DNA from 2 places in the Streptomyces sp. NBC_00080 genome. Region 1 is predicted to be linked to the other one. Evidence: riboswitches for the same ligand, from Rfam matches in the RefSeq annotation. Region 1 holds a riboswitch; the other holds the start of a gene.
The links. Region 1 has a riboswitch for glycine ahead of gcvT (glycine cleavage system aminomethyltransferase GcvT). Riboswitches for the same ligand answer to the same signal wherever they lie in the genome.
Positions count from the first base shown of each region.

Region 1 (5,270 bases):
GAGCGCGCGCAGGAGCGCCTCGTAGGCGTCGTAGCGCCCGGGCGTGACCTGGCGCAGCATGTGCTCGACCGAGCCGGTCGCGGCAGTGCCAGCGCTCACTTTTTATCGCCCCTTCGAGAAGTTGCCCCGCGTCGGAGTCCAGCTTAGGCGCTCCGCCGGTCCGGCCGTTGAGGCCTCGGGGCCCGCTGTGATCTTCGGGCCGCGGATCGTGTGTGGCCGGGCGCGCCCGGCGGCGGAGCCGCCCACGGACACGGCCCCGCGCCCTTCGGGTGGCTTCACCGGTCCCTCGTGTAGAAGGGGCGGACGCGGGCTCGCAGCCAGTCGCCCACCGGGTCCTGGGCGACGTCCAGGAGGACCAGGTTGACCGGCCAGGGGGCCGAGGTCCTGCCCAGGGCCCTGCCCAGAGCCTCCAGCGGCAGGGCCCTCAGGTCGCCTTCCAGCCGGGAGAGTTCCACGCCCACGAACATCACCGGGTCCGCCGTCTCGATGGCGGCCAGGCAGCGGCGGGCCGTGCGGACCACGCCCGTGGCCTCGAACTCGGCCGAGGCCGCGGCCAGGAAGTCGATCGGGTCGTCCTGCCAGTCGGGCTCGTAGAGGCGGACCCGGCCGCCGGCCGCGGTGCCGTCCAGCGGGGTGCGGCCCGCCCGGCAGAGTTCGGCCACGGCGGGCGGGGGCAGCGGGACACCGACCACGCCGTCCGGGTTCACCAGGATGCCCACCTGCGGGGGCAGCCCCCGGGCGAACTCCACCGCCGGCGCGATCGTGAACGACATGTGCGCTCCGACGACCTGCCGGAACTGCTCCTCGGAGCTGAAGACCGGCACGTACACCTGGCCCTCGATCTCCATCGTGGGCAGGTCGAGGGGGCCGCTGTGCGGGCCGCCGCCGCCGGGCAGCGGCACCCAGACGAAGCTGCGTCCGAGCACCTCGACGATCCGGCCGCCGGCTCCCGGCACGCCGAGGGAGACGGAGAGCACCTCCTCCAGCTCGTTGCCGGGCCATCCGCCGTGCGGATGAGGGTGTGCCTGCGCCGGAAAGTCCGCGGAGAAGTCCGTCGGAAAGTTCGCCGGGGGGAAATCCATCTGCCTACCGCCTGCTGAGAACCGCTCACTTCGCTGTGGCTGAAAGGCTAGCGGGTACCGGGGGCGGCACCCGAGCCCTCAGCCCGTGAAACCGATGCGGCGCAGCGTGTCGGCCGCCGCGCGGTCGAGCAGTACCGCCGAGCCGCAGCCCTGGGGCAGCCGGCCCTTCTCCACCGAGCGCGCCAGCCGGGCGGCGGCGTGACGGTGGCGCAGGAACGCGTACCGGGAGACGCCCCGGCCGCGCTCGCGCTGCCCCTCCAGGGCCGTGTCCGCGGCGACGTCCAGCAGCAGCAGGTGGAGGGTGCCGCCGCGGCGGCGGGCCTCGCGGGCCAGCCAGTCACGGACCCAGGCCTGGGTGCCGCAGTCGTGCACGACGACGCCCTCGCCGCTGCGCAGCGCCCGGCGCAGTCCGGCGTAGTGGGCGAGCCGGACGAGGGGGCGGTAGAGGCCGTAGGGCAGGAAGCGGGGGGCGCGGGCGTCCCAGCGGTCCCGGGTGTCCTGGGAGTCGACGCGGATGCCCTGCACGGTCCGCCGCATGAGGGTGGACTTGCCGCTGCCGGGCAGACCGGTGACCACGACCAGGTCACGGGGGCCGAAGTGCAGGCCGTGCGGGCTGCGGCCGGCCCGTTCGCGCAGGTCGCGGACGACGGGCGCCGACTGCGGGCCGCACGCCTCCCGGGCCGGGGCGACGGGCTGCGCGGGCAGCGCGATCCCCGAGCCGGTCGCGAATGCCGTGGGCCTTGCCCTGGTCGTCCTGTTCACCGTGATCGTCCTCCCCTGGGGTCAGATGGTGTCCTCATCCCCACCGAGCGTAAAGAGAAGGTAATGCGCCGCGCCCGGCGATTTCGTGCGCGTACCGCCACAAGCCGGTTACAGATGCGGCCTGACGTGATCGGGGCGAGCCGTGCAATGATGGCCGCGCCAACTGCATACCGGCCGTTTGAATCCGCGCGGGAGAGTCCTCAGCAGCAGCTTCGCTGGGGCGCCGAAGGAGCAAGTCCCTCCCTTGAATCTCTCAGGCCCCGTTACCGCGCGGGCGAGGCACATCTGAAAAGCGGGCCGCTGTCTCCAGTGGCCCCACCCAAGGTGCAAGTCATGACCGATCCCGTGCGGGGCGTCATGGCGAACCTCTCAGGTTCCGATGACAGATGGGGAGGAACGACCTCGCCGTGCCGTCATGCCTTGGGAGACGAACGCCCGATGAGCAGTACCGACCCCGCATCCGACCAGACCGCCGAACAGCGCCACACCGCCCTCGACGCGGTGCATCGCGCGCTCGGCGCGACGATGACCGACTTCGCCGGCTGGGACATGCCCCTGCGCTACGGCTCCGAGCGCGACGAGCACCACGCCGTCCGCACCAGGGCCGGGCTCTTCGACCTGTCGCACATGGGCGAGATCACCGTCACCGGCCCGCAGGCCGCCGCCCTTCTCGACTTCGCCCTGGTGGGCAACATCGGGGCGGTCCGGAACGGCCGCGCCCGCTACACGATGATCTGCCGGCCGGACGGCGGCATCCTGGACGACCTGATCGTCTACCGGCTGGCCGACACCGAGTTCATGGTGGTGGCCAACGCCTCCAACGCGCAGGTCGTGCTGGACGCGCTGACCGAGCGCGCCGAGGGCTTCGACGCGGAGGTCCGCGACGACCGTGACGCCTACGCGCTGATCGCCGTGCAGGGCCCGGAATCCCCCGGCATCCTCGCCGCCGTCACCGACGCCGACCTGGACGGCCTGAAGTACTACGCCGGTCTGCCCGGCACCGTCGCCGGCGTCCCCGCCCTGATCGCACGCACCGGCTACACCGGCGAGGACGGCTTCGAACTGTTCGTCCGGCCGGAGCACGCCGTGGAGCTGTGGCAGGCGCTGACCAAGGCCGGCGAGGGCGTCGGACTGGTGCCCTGCGGTCTGTCCTGCCGGGACACGCTGCGCCTGGAGGCGGGCATGCCGCTGTACGGGCACGAGCTGAGCACCTCCCTCACGCCGTTCGACGCGGGGCTCGGCCGGGTGGTGAAGTTCGACAAGGACGGCGACTTCGTCGGACGTACGGCGCTGGAGGCGGCCGCCGGGCGCGCCGCCTCGCAGCCGCCGCGCGTCCTCGTCGGCCTGGTCGCCGAGGGCCGTAGGGTCCCGCGCGCCGGGTTCGCCGTCGTCGTCGGCGGCGAGGTGATCGGCGAGGTCACGTCCGGCGCCCCCTCCCCCACCCTCGGCAAGCCGATCGCGATGGCGTACGTCGACGCCGCGCACGCGGCGCCGGGGACCCCGGGCGTCGGCGTGGACATCCGAGGCAGCCACGAGCCGTACGAGGTCGTGGCGCTGCCGTTCTACAAGCGCCGGAAGTAGACACTGGGCGCGTCGGCGCCCGCGCGCGTGACCCTGCGCACATGTGCGCTGCTCACGTGCGTTTCAGCAGTCCCCCATTCACCAGCACCCTCCCGCGTACAGGAGAATTCAAGCCATGAGCAACCCCCAGCAGCTGCGCTACAGCAAGGAGCACGAGTGGCTGTCGGTCGCCGAGGACGGCGTCTCGACGGTCGGCATCACGGAGCACGCGGCCAACGCGCTCGGCGACGTGGTCTTCGTACAGCTCCCGGAGGTCGGTGACACGGTGACCGCGGGCGAGACCTGCGGCGAGCTGGAGTCGACCAAGTCGGTCAGCGAGCTGTACGCGCCGGTCTCCGGCGAGATCGTCGAGGTCAACCAGGACGTCGTCGACGACCCGGCGCTGGTGAACTCCGCCCCCTTCGAGGGCGGATGGCTGTTCAAGGTACGCACGGCGGGCGAGCAGGACGACCTGCTCACCGCCGACGAATACACCGCCTTCACCGCCGGCTGAGGAGTCGTAGACGCATGTCCGTCCTGAACACGCCCCTGCACGAGCTCGACCCGGAGATCGCCGCCGCGGTCGACGCCGAGCTGAACCGCCAGCAGTCCACGCTCGAGATGATCGCCTCGGAGAACTTCGCTCCGCTCGCGGTGATGGAGGCGCAGGGCTCGGTCCTGACCAACAAGTACGCCGAGGGCTACCCGGGCCGCCGCTACTACGGCGGCTGCGAGCACGTCGACGTGGCCGAGCAGATCGCGATCGACCGGATCAAGGAGCTGTTCGGCGCCGAGTACGCCAACGTCCAGCCCCACTCGGGCGCCTCCGCCAACCAGGCCGCCCTGTTCGCGATGGCCCAGCCCGGCGACACGATCCTCGGCCTGGACCTGGCGCACGGCGGTCACCTGACCCACGGCATGCGGCTGAACTTCTCCGGCAAGCAGTTCGACGTGGTCGCCTACCACGTGGACGACGCCGGCCTGGTCGACATGGCCGAGGTCGAGCGGCTCGCCAAGGAGCACCGCCCGAAGGTGATCATCGCGGGCTGGTCGGCGTACCCGCGGCAGCTGGACTTCGCGGAGTTCCGCCGGATCGCGGACGAGGTCGAGGCCTTCCTGTGGGTCGACATGGCGCACTTCGCGGGTCTGGTCGCGGCCGGTCTCCACCCGAACCCGGTGGAGTACGCCGACGTCGTCACGTCCACCACCCACAAGACGCTGGGCGGCCCCCGCGGCGGCATCATCCTCGCGAAGAAGGAGTTCGCGAAGAAGCTGAACTCGTCCGTCTTCCCGGGCTTCCAGGGCGGTCCCCTGGAGCACGTGATCGCGGCCAAGGCGGTCTCCTTCAAGGTCGCGGCGAGCGAGGACTTCAAGGAGCGTCAGGCCCGCACGGTCGAGGGCGCGAAGATCCTCGCCGAGCGCCTGACCGCGCCGGACGCCCGCGCGGCCGGCGTGAACGTCCTGTCCGGCGGCACCGACGTGCACCTGATCCTGGTCGACCTGCGCGAGTCCGAGCTGGACGGCCAGCAGGCCGAGGACCGGCTCCACGAGGTCGGCATCACGGTCAACCGCAACGCGGTCCCGAACGACCCGCGCCCCCCGATGGTCACCTCCGGACTGCGGATCGGCACGCCCGCCCTCGCGACCCGCGGCTTCACCGCCGAGGACTTCGCCGAGGTCGCGGACGTGATCGCCGAGACGCTGAAGGCGCCGTCCCCGTTCGCGGCGGCCGACGCGGCGGCGCTCAAGGCCCGGGTCACGGCCCTGGCCGACAAGCACCCGCTGTATCCCGGTCTGAGCAAGTAGTTCCTTTTCCCGGGTGCCGCGCACACTGAGAGGTGTGGGCGGCACCCCGCACCACCCTGC
Region 1 is NZ_CP108235.1:3,031,877-3,037,146, forward strand. It holds gene OHU34_RS13200 (enhanced serine sensitivity protein SseB C-terminal domain-containing protein) at 1-60, opposite strand, end outside; gene OHU34_RS13205 (enhanced serine sensitivity protein SseB) at 276-1,082, opposite strand; gene OHU34_RS13210 (AAA family ATPase) at 1,161-1,850, opposite strand; glycine riboswitch at 2,024-2,123, shown strand; gene gcvT (glycine cleavage system aminomethyltransferase GcvT) at 2,283-3,425, shown strand; gene gcvH (glycine cleavage system protein GcvH) at 3,541-3,918, shown strand; gene glyA (serine hydroxymethyltransferase) at 3,933-5,210, shown strand.

Region 2 (5,270 bases), 4.9 Mb from region 1:
CGTACCCTTCCCCGGGCTCTCCAGCACGCTCGAGCAGGGGGTACCCCCAGCAGAGCAGCGCGGCCGACCACGCTCCGCAGCGACCGGCGGCCGTGCCGAGCAGCGGAGGGGCGACGTCCATGGCGTCCGAGCAGATCGGCTATCGCGGTCCGACGGCCTGCGCGGCCGCCGGCATCACCTATCGGCAACTGGACTACTGGGCCCGCACCGGGCTGGTGGAGCCGAGCGTGCGGCCCGCACACGGGTCCGGCACGCAGCGTCTGTACAGCTTCCGGGACGTCGTCGTTCTGAAGATCGTCAAGCGGTTCCTCGACACCGGGGTGTCGCTGCAGAACATCCGCACCGCCGTGCAGCATCTGCGGGAGCGCGGGTTCAGTGACCTGGAGCGCATGACGCTGATGAGCGACGGCGCCACGGTCTACGAGTGCACCTCGCCGGACGAGGTCCACGCGCTGCTCCAGGGCGGTCAGGGCATCTTCGGGATCGCCGTGGGCGTGGTGTGGCGGGACGTCGAGAGCGCGCTGTCGCAGTTGCACGGGGAGCGTGTCGACACCGGGGAGACGCTCGTCGGCCACAATCCGGCGGACGAGCTGGCCCGTCGGCGTAACCGGGCCGTCTGACACCCCTCCTGGCGTGCTGGGGGCAGCTGTACGACGTCATTGTCAGTGGCGTGGTGCAGCATCGGACATGTGAGAAACGCGCCCACGATCCTGCATCTCGACATGGATGCCTTCTTCGCCCAGGCGGAGCAGGCGTCCAAGCCGAGTCTGCGCGGGAAAGCCGTGGTCGTGGGGGGTCTGGGGCCCCGTGGAGTGGTCGCGACCGCCTCCTACGAGGCGCGGGTCTTCGGAGTGCATTCGGCGATGCCCATGGCCCAGGCGCGCCGGCGGGCTCCGAACGCCGCGTATCTGGTCCCGCGCTTCGCGTTCTACCGGTCGATCAGCGAGCAGGTCATGGGGCTGCTGCGGGCGCTGTCGCCGCTGGTGGAGCCGCTGAGTCTGGACGAGGCCTTCGTGGACCTGGATGCCGGGGGAGCGGCGTGGGACAGCGAGTCGGCGCGGCTGGCGGGGATCAGGCTGCGCGCGGACATACGGGCCGTCACCGGGCTCACGGGTTCGGTGGGCCTGGCCTCCTGCAAGATGCTGGCGAAGATCGCCTCGGAGCAGGCGAAGCCCGACGGGCTGGTGCTGATCGAGCCGGGGACCGAGCGGGCCCTGCTCGGACCGCTGTCGGTGCGGACCCTGCCGGGGGTCGGACCGGCGACGGGGGACCATCTGCGCCGGGCCGGGATCACCACGATCGACGAGATCGCGGAGGCGGGTGAGGACGAGCTGGTACGGCTGCTGGGCAAGGCGCACGGGCACGCGCTGTACGCCATGGCGCTGGCCCGCGACGACCGGCCCGTGGTGGCGGAGCGGGAGACCAAGTCGGTGTCGGTGGAGGACACGTACGACGTGGACATCCACGACCGGGTCCGGGTGGAGCTGGAGGTGCAGCGGCTCGCGGACCGGTGTGTGCGCAGGCTGCGGGGAGCCGGCCTGTCGGGGCGGACCATCGTGCTGAAGGTGCGGCGGTACGACTTCTCCACGCTCACCCGGTCCGAGACCCTGCGCGGACCCACCGATGACCCGGGGGTGGTCCGGGAGGCGGCGGCCCGGTTGCTGGACTCGGTGGACACGACGGGCGGGGTGCGGCTGCTCGGGGTGGGCGTCAGCGGGCTTGCGGACTTCACACAGGAGGATCTGTTCGCGCAGGCCGCCGAGGACCGGGCGGACGGGCCCGAGGAGGTACTCGCGGACGAGCCCGTCGGCGAGGCGCCGGTGCCGGTCGAGCGCCAGTGGCGCCCAGGACACGACGTGCGGCATGCCGAGCTCGGACACGGATGGGTGCAGGGCAGCGGGCTGGGCCGGGTCACCGTGCGGTTCGAGACGCCCGAGTCGGAGCCGGGACGGGTGCGCACCTTCAGGACCGACGATCCGGGGCTGGAGCCGGCGGATCCGTTGCCGCTGGTGCGACGAAGACTTGAGGAAGACGGTGGCGGGACGGCGACGGGAGCGCCGCGTCCGGAGGCGAAGCCGTCGGGGGTGGAGCCCGGGAACTCCGCGTGAGGCGGATCAGTTACACAGAGTGAAGCGGTTCGAAGTGTGGGGTGGGTCGGAGCGGTGGCGGTGTCCCGAGAGGTGACACCGGTGACGGATGGGGAACTGCATGAAGCTGCACGGAGGCCGGTTCGCGGACCCGGCGGGGGCGTCGCCGGAGCGCGAAGCGGAGATGGGCCGGGTGGTGGACCGGGTCACCCGGTGGGCGGGGAACCGGAGTGACGTGGTGGGGCTGCTGCTCGTCGGGTCCCTTGCACGCGGGGCCGCGCGTCCCGACTCGGATGTGGACCTCGTGGTGTTGTCGACGGCGCCTGCCCGGTACGCGGAGGACGACGGGTGGGCGCGGGAGCCGGCCCTGGGGGAGGTGGTCCGGGTCCAGGAACGGGGGTCCGTCACCGAATGGCGGTATGTGACCGCCTCCGGTCTGGAGGGCGCGGTGGTGATCGGTTCCGCCCACTGGGCGCGAACCGATCCGGTCGATGCCGGCACCCGAAGAGTCGTCACGGACGGCGCCCGGCCGCTGTACGACCCTGCCGGGATTCTCGGGGCGCTGCTACAGGCCTGCGGCTGAGGGGCCGAGGGGTCAGCTGTCGTCCGTACCCGCCAGCCGGCCGAAGTCGCGGTCGGGGAGCGGGGGAGCGGCGCCCACGTCGAGGCCGTAGTGGTGGTAGAGCTGGAGCTCCTGTTCGGGGGAGAGGTGGCGACCCACGCCGAAGTCGGGAGCGTCCTTGATCAGGGCCCGTTCGAAGGGGATGCGCAGGGTGCCCTCGACCAGTTGGCTGGGCTCCAGGGGGACGAAGGCGTCGCGGGAGAACAGGCCGGTGCGTATGGCCGCCCACTCCGGAACTCCGGTGGCGTCGTCGAGATAGACCTCGTCGACCGTGCCGATCTTGGTGCCGTTGCGGTCGAACGCCTTGCGGCCGATCAGGTTGCGCGGATCGATGTCGGTCTGCACGGGCCCTCCACTTGGTCGCAACTCATCCGTAAGCACTACAAAAGAGCACATTGGGACGAGTGGCCACTCGAGCGAGTCTCGTTGACCCCGCTGGTAGTCTGACAATGGCTGCTGACACCGCGCGGGAGAGTCCTCCGGACATCACCGGAGGCGCCGAAGGAGCAAATCCTCCCCGGAATCTCTCAGGCTCACGTACCGCACGGACGAGGTCACTCTGGAAAGCAGGGCGGGTGCCGACGGCGTCGACGGCTTCCGCTCTCACCGACGGTGAAAGCCGGGTGCCCTCGGGCGGCCCGGTGAAGCTCTCAGGTTGAGATGACAGAGGGGGAGGCCGTCCGGGTACCCACCGTGGTGACCCTCGAAGGTCGTGTCAGACCAGGAGGCCTCCGTAATGACCGCCCACCGCATTCCGCTCACAGAGCTCGAGCAGGGAATCCCCTTCGAACAGCGCCACATCGGGCCCGACCTCGAAGCGCGGGCCAAAATGCTCGCACAGGTCGGCTACGGCTCGCTCGACGAGCTCACCGCCGCAGCGGTCCCGGATGTGATCAAGAACGCCGACGCGCTGGACCTGCCGGGCGCGCGCACCGAGGCCGAGGTGCTGGCCGAGCTGCGCTCGCTGGCCGACCGCAACCAGGTCCTCGACTCGATGATCGGCCTCGGCTACTACGGGACGTTCACGCCGCCCGTCATCCTGCGCAACGTCATGGAGAACCCGGCCTGGTACACGGCCTACACGCCGTACCAGCCGGAGATCTCCCAGGGGCGGCTCGAGGCGCTGCTGAACTTCCAGACCGTGGTCGCCGACCTCACCGGGCTGCCGACCTCCGGTGCGTCGCTGCTCGACGAGGGCACGGCAGCCGCCGAGGCGATGGCGCTGTCCCGGCGGATGGGGAAGAACAAGAAGGGCCTCTTCCTCATCGACGCGGACGCGCTGCCGCAGACCATCGCAGTGATCGAGACCCGCGCCGAGCCGACAGGCGTGGAGATCGTCGTCGCCGACCTGAGCGACGGGATCCCGGCGGAGATCGCCGCGCGGGAGATCAACGGTGTGCTCGTCCAGTACCCGGGTGCCTCCGGTGCCGTACGTGACCTCAAGGCGCTCGTCGACCAGGCGCACGGGCTCGGCGCGCTCGTCACCGTCGCCGCGGATCTGCTCGCGCTGACGCTGCTGAAGTCGCCGGGCGAGCTGGGGGCGGACATCGCCGTCGGAACGACGCAGCGGTTCGGCGTGCCGATGGGCTTCGGCGGGCCGCACGCCGGTTACATGGCCGTCCGCGAGCAGTTCGCGCGCAGCCTGCCCGGGCGGCTGGTGGGCGTGTCGGTGGACGCCGACGGGCACAAGGCCTACCGGCTCGCGCTCCAGACGCGTGAGCAGCACATCCGGCGCGAGAAGGCCACCAGCAACATCTGCACGGCCCAGGTGCTGCTGGCGGTGATGGCGGGGATGTACGCCGTCTACCACGGTCCCGACGGGCTGCGGGCGATCGCCCGGCGCACGCACCGGTACGCCTCCGTCCTCGCCGCCGGGCTCGAGGCCGGTGGCGTCGAGGTCGTGCACGGGTCGTACTTCGACACGCTGACCGTACGGGTGCCGGCGAAGGCCGCCGAGGTCGTCGCCGCCGCGCGGGAGCGTGGGGTCAACCTGCACCTCGTCGACGCCGACCAGGTGTCGATCGCCTGCGACGAGACGACCGCGCGGGCGCAGGTGTCCGCCGTCTGGGCAGCCTTCGGGGTGGACGGCGACATCGAGGCGCTCGACGCGGCCACCGTCGACTCCCTGCCCGATGATCTGCTGCGGTCCGACGCGATTCTGACGCATCCCGTCTTCCACCAGCACCGTTCCGAGACCGCGATGCTGCGCTACCTGCGCAGGCTCGCGGACCGGGACTACGCGCTGGACCGGGGCATGATCCCGCTGGGCTCCTGCACCATGAAGCTCAACGCGACCACCGAGATGGAGCCGGTCACCTGGCCCGAGTTCGGGCAGCTGCACCCCTTCGCGCCGGCCGAGCAGGCGGAGGGCTACCTGACGCTCATCCGGGAGCTGGAGGAGCGGCTCGCCGAGGTCACCGGGTACGACAAGGTGTCGCTCCAGCCGAACGCCGGGTCGCAGGGCGAGCTGGCCGGGCTGCTCGCCGTCCGCGGGTACCACCGGGGCAACGGCGACGAGCAGCGGACCGTGTGCCTCATCCCGTCCTCCGCGCACGGCACGA
Region 2 is NZ_CP108235.1:7,889,973-7,895,242, forward strand. It holds gene OHU34_RS35230 (MerR family transcriptional regulator) at 1-620, shown strand, start outside; gene OHU34_RS35235 (DNA polymerase IV) at 690-2,108, shown strand; gene OHU34_RS35240 (nucleotidyltransferase domain-containing protein) at 2,209-2,670, shown strand; gene OHU34_RS35245 (PRC-barrel domain-containing protein) at 2,683-3,054, opposite strand; glycine riboswitch at 3,167-3,262, shown strand; gene gcvP (aminomethyl-transferring glycine dehydrogenase) at 3,446-5,270, shown strand, end outside.
Region 2: another riboswitch for glycine. It lies ahead of gcvP (aminomethyl-transferring glycine dehydrogenase); the one in region 1 lies ahead of gcvT (glycine cleavage system aminomethyltransferase GcvT).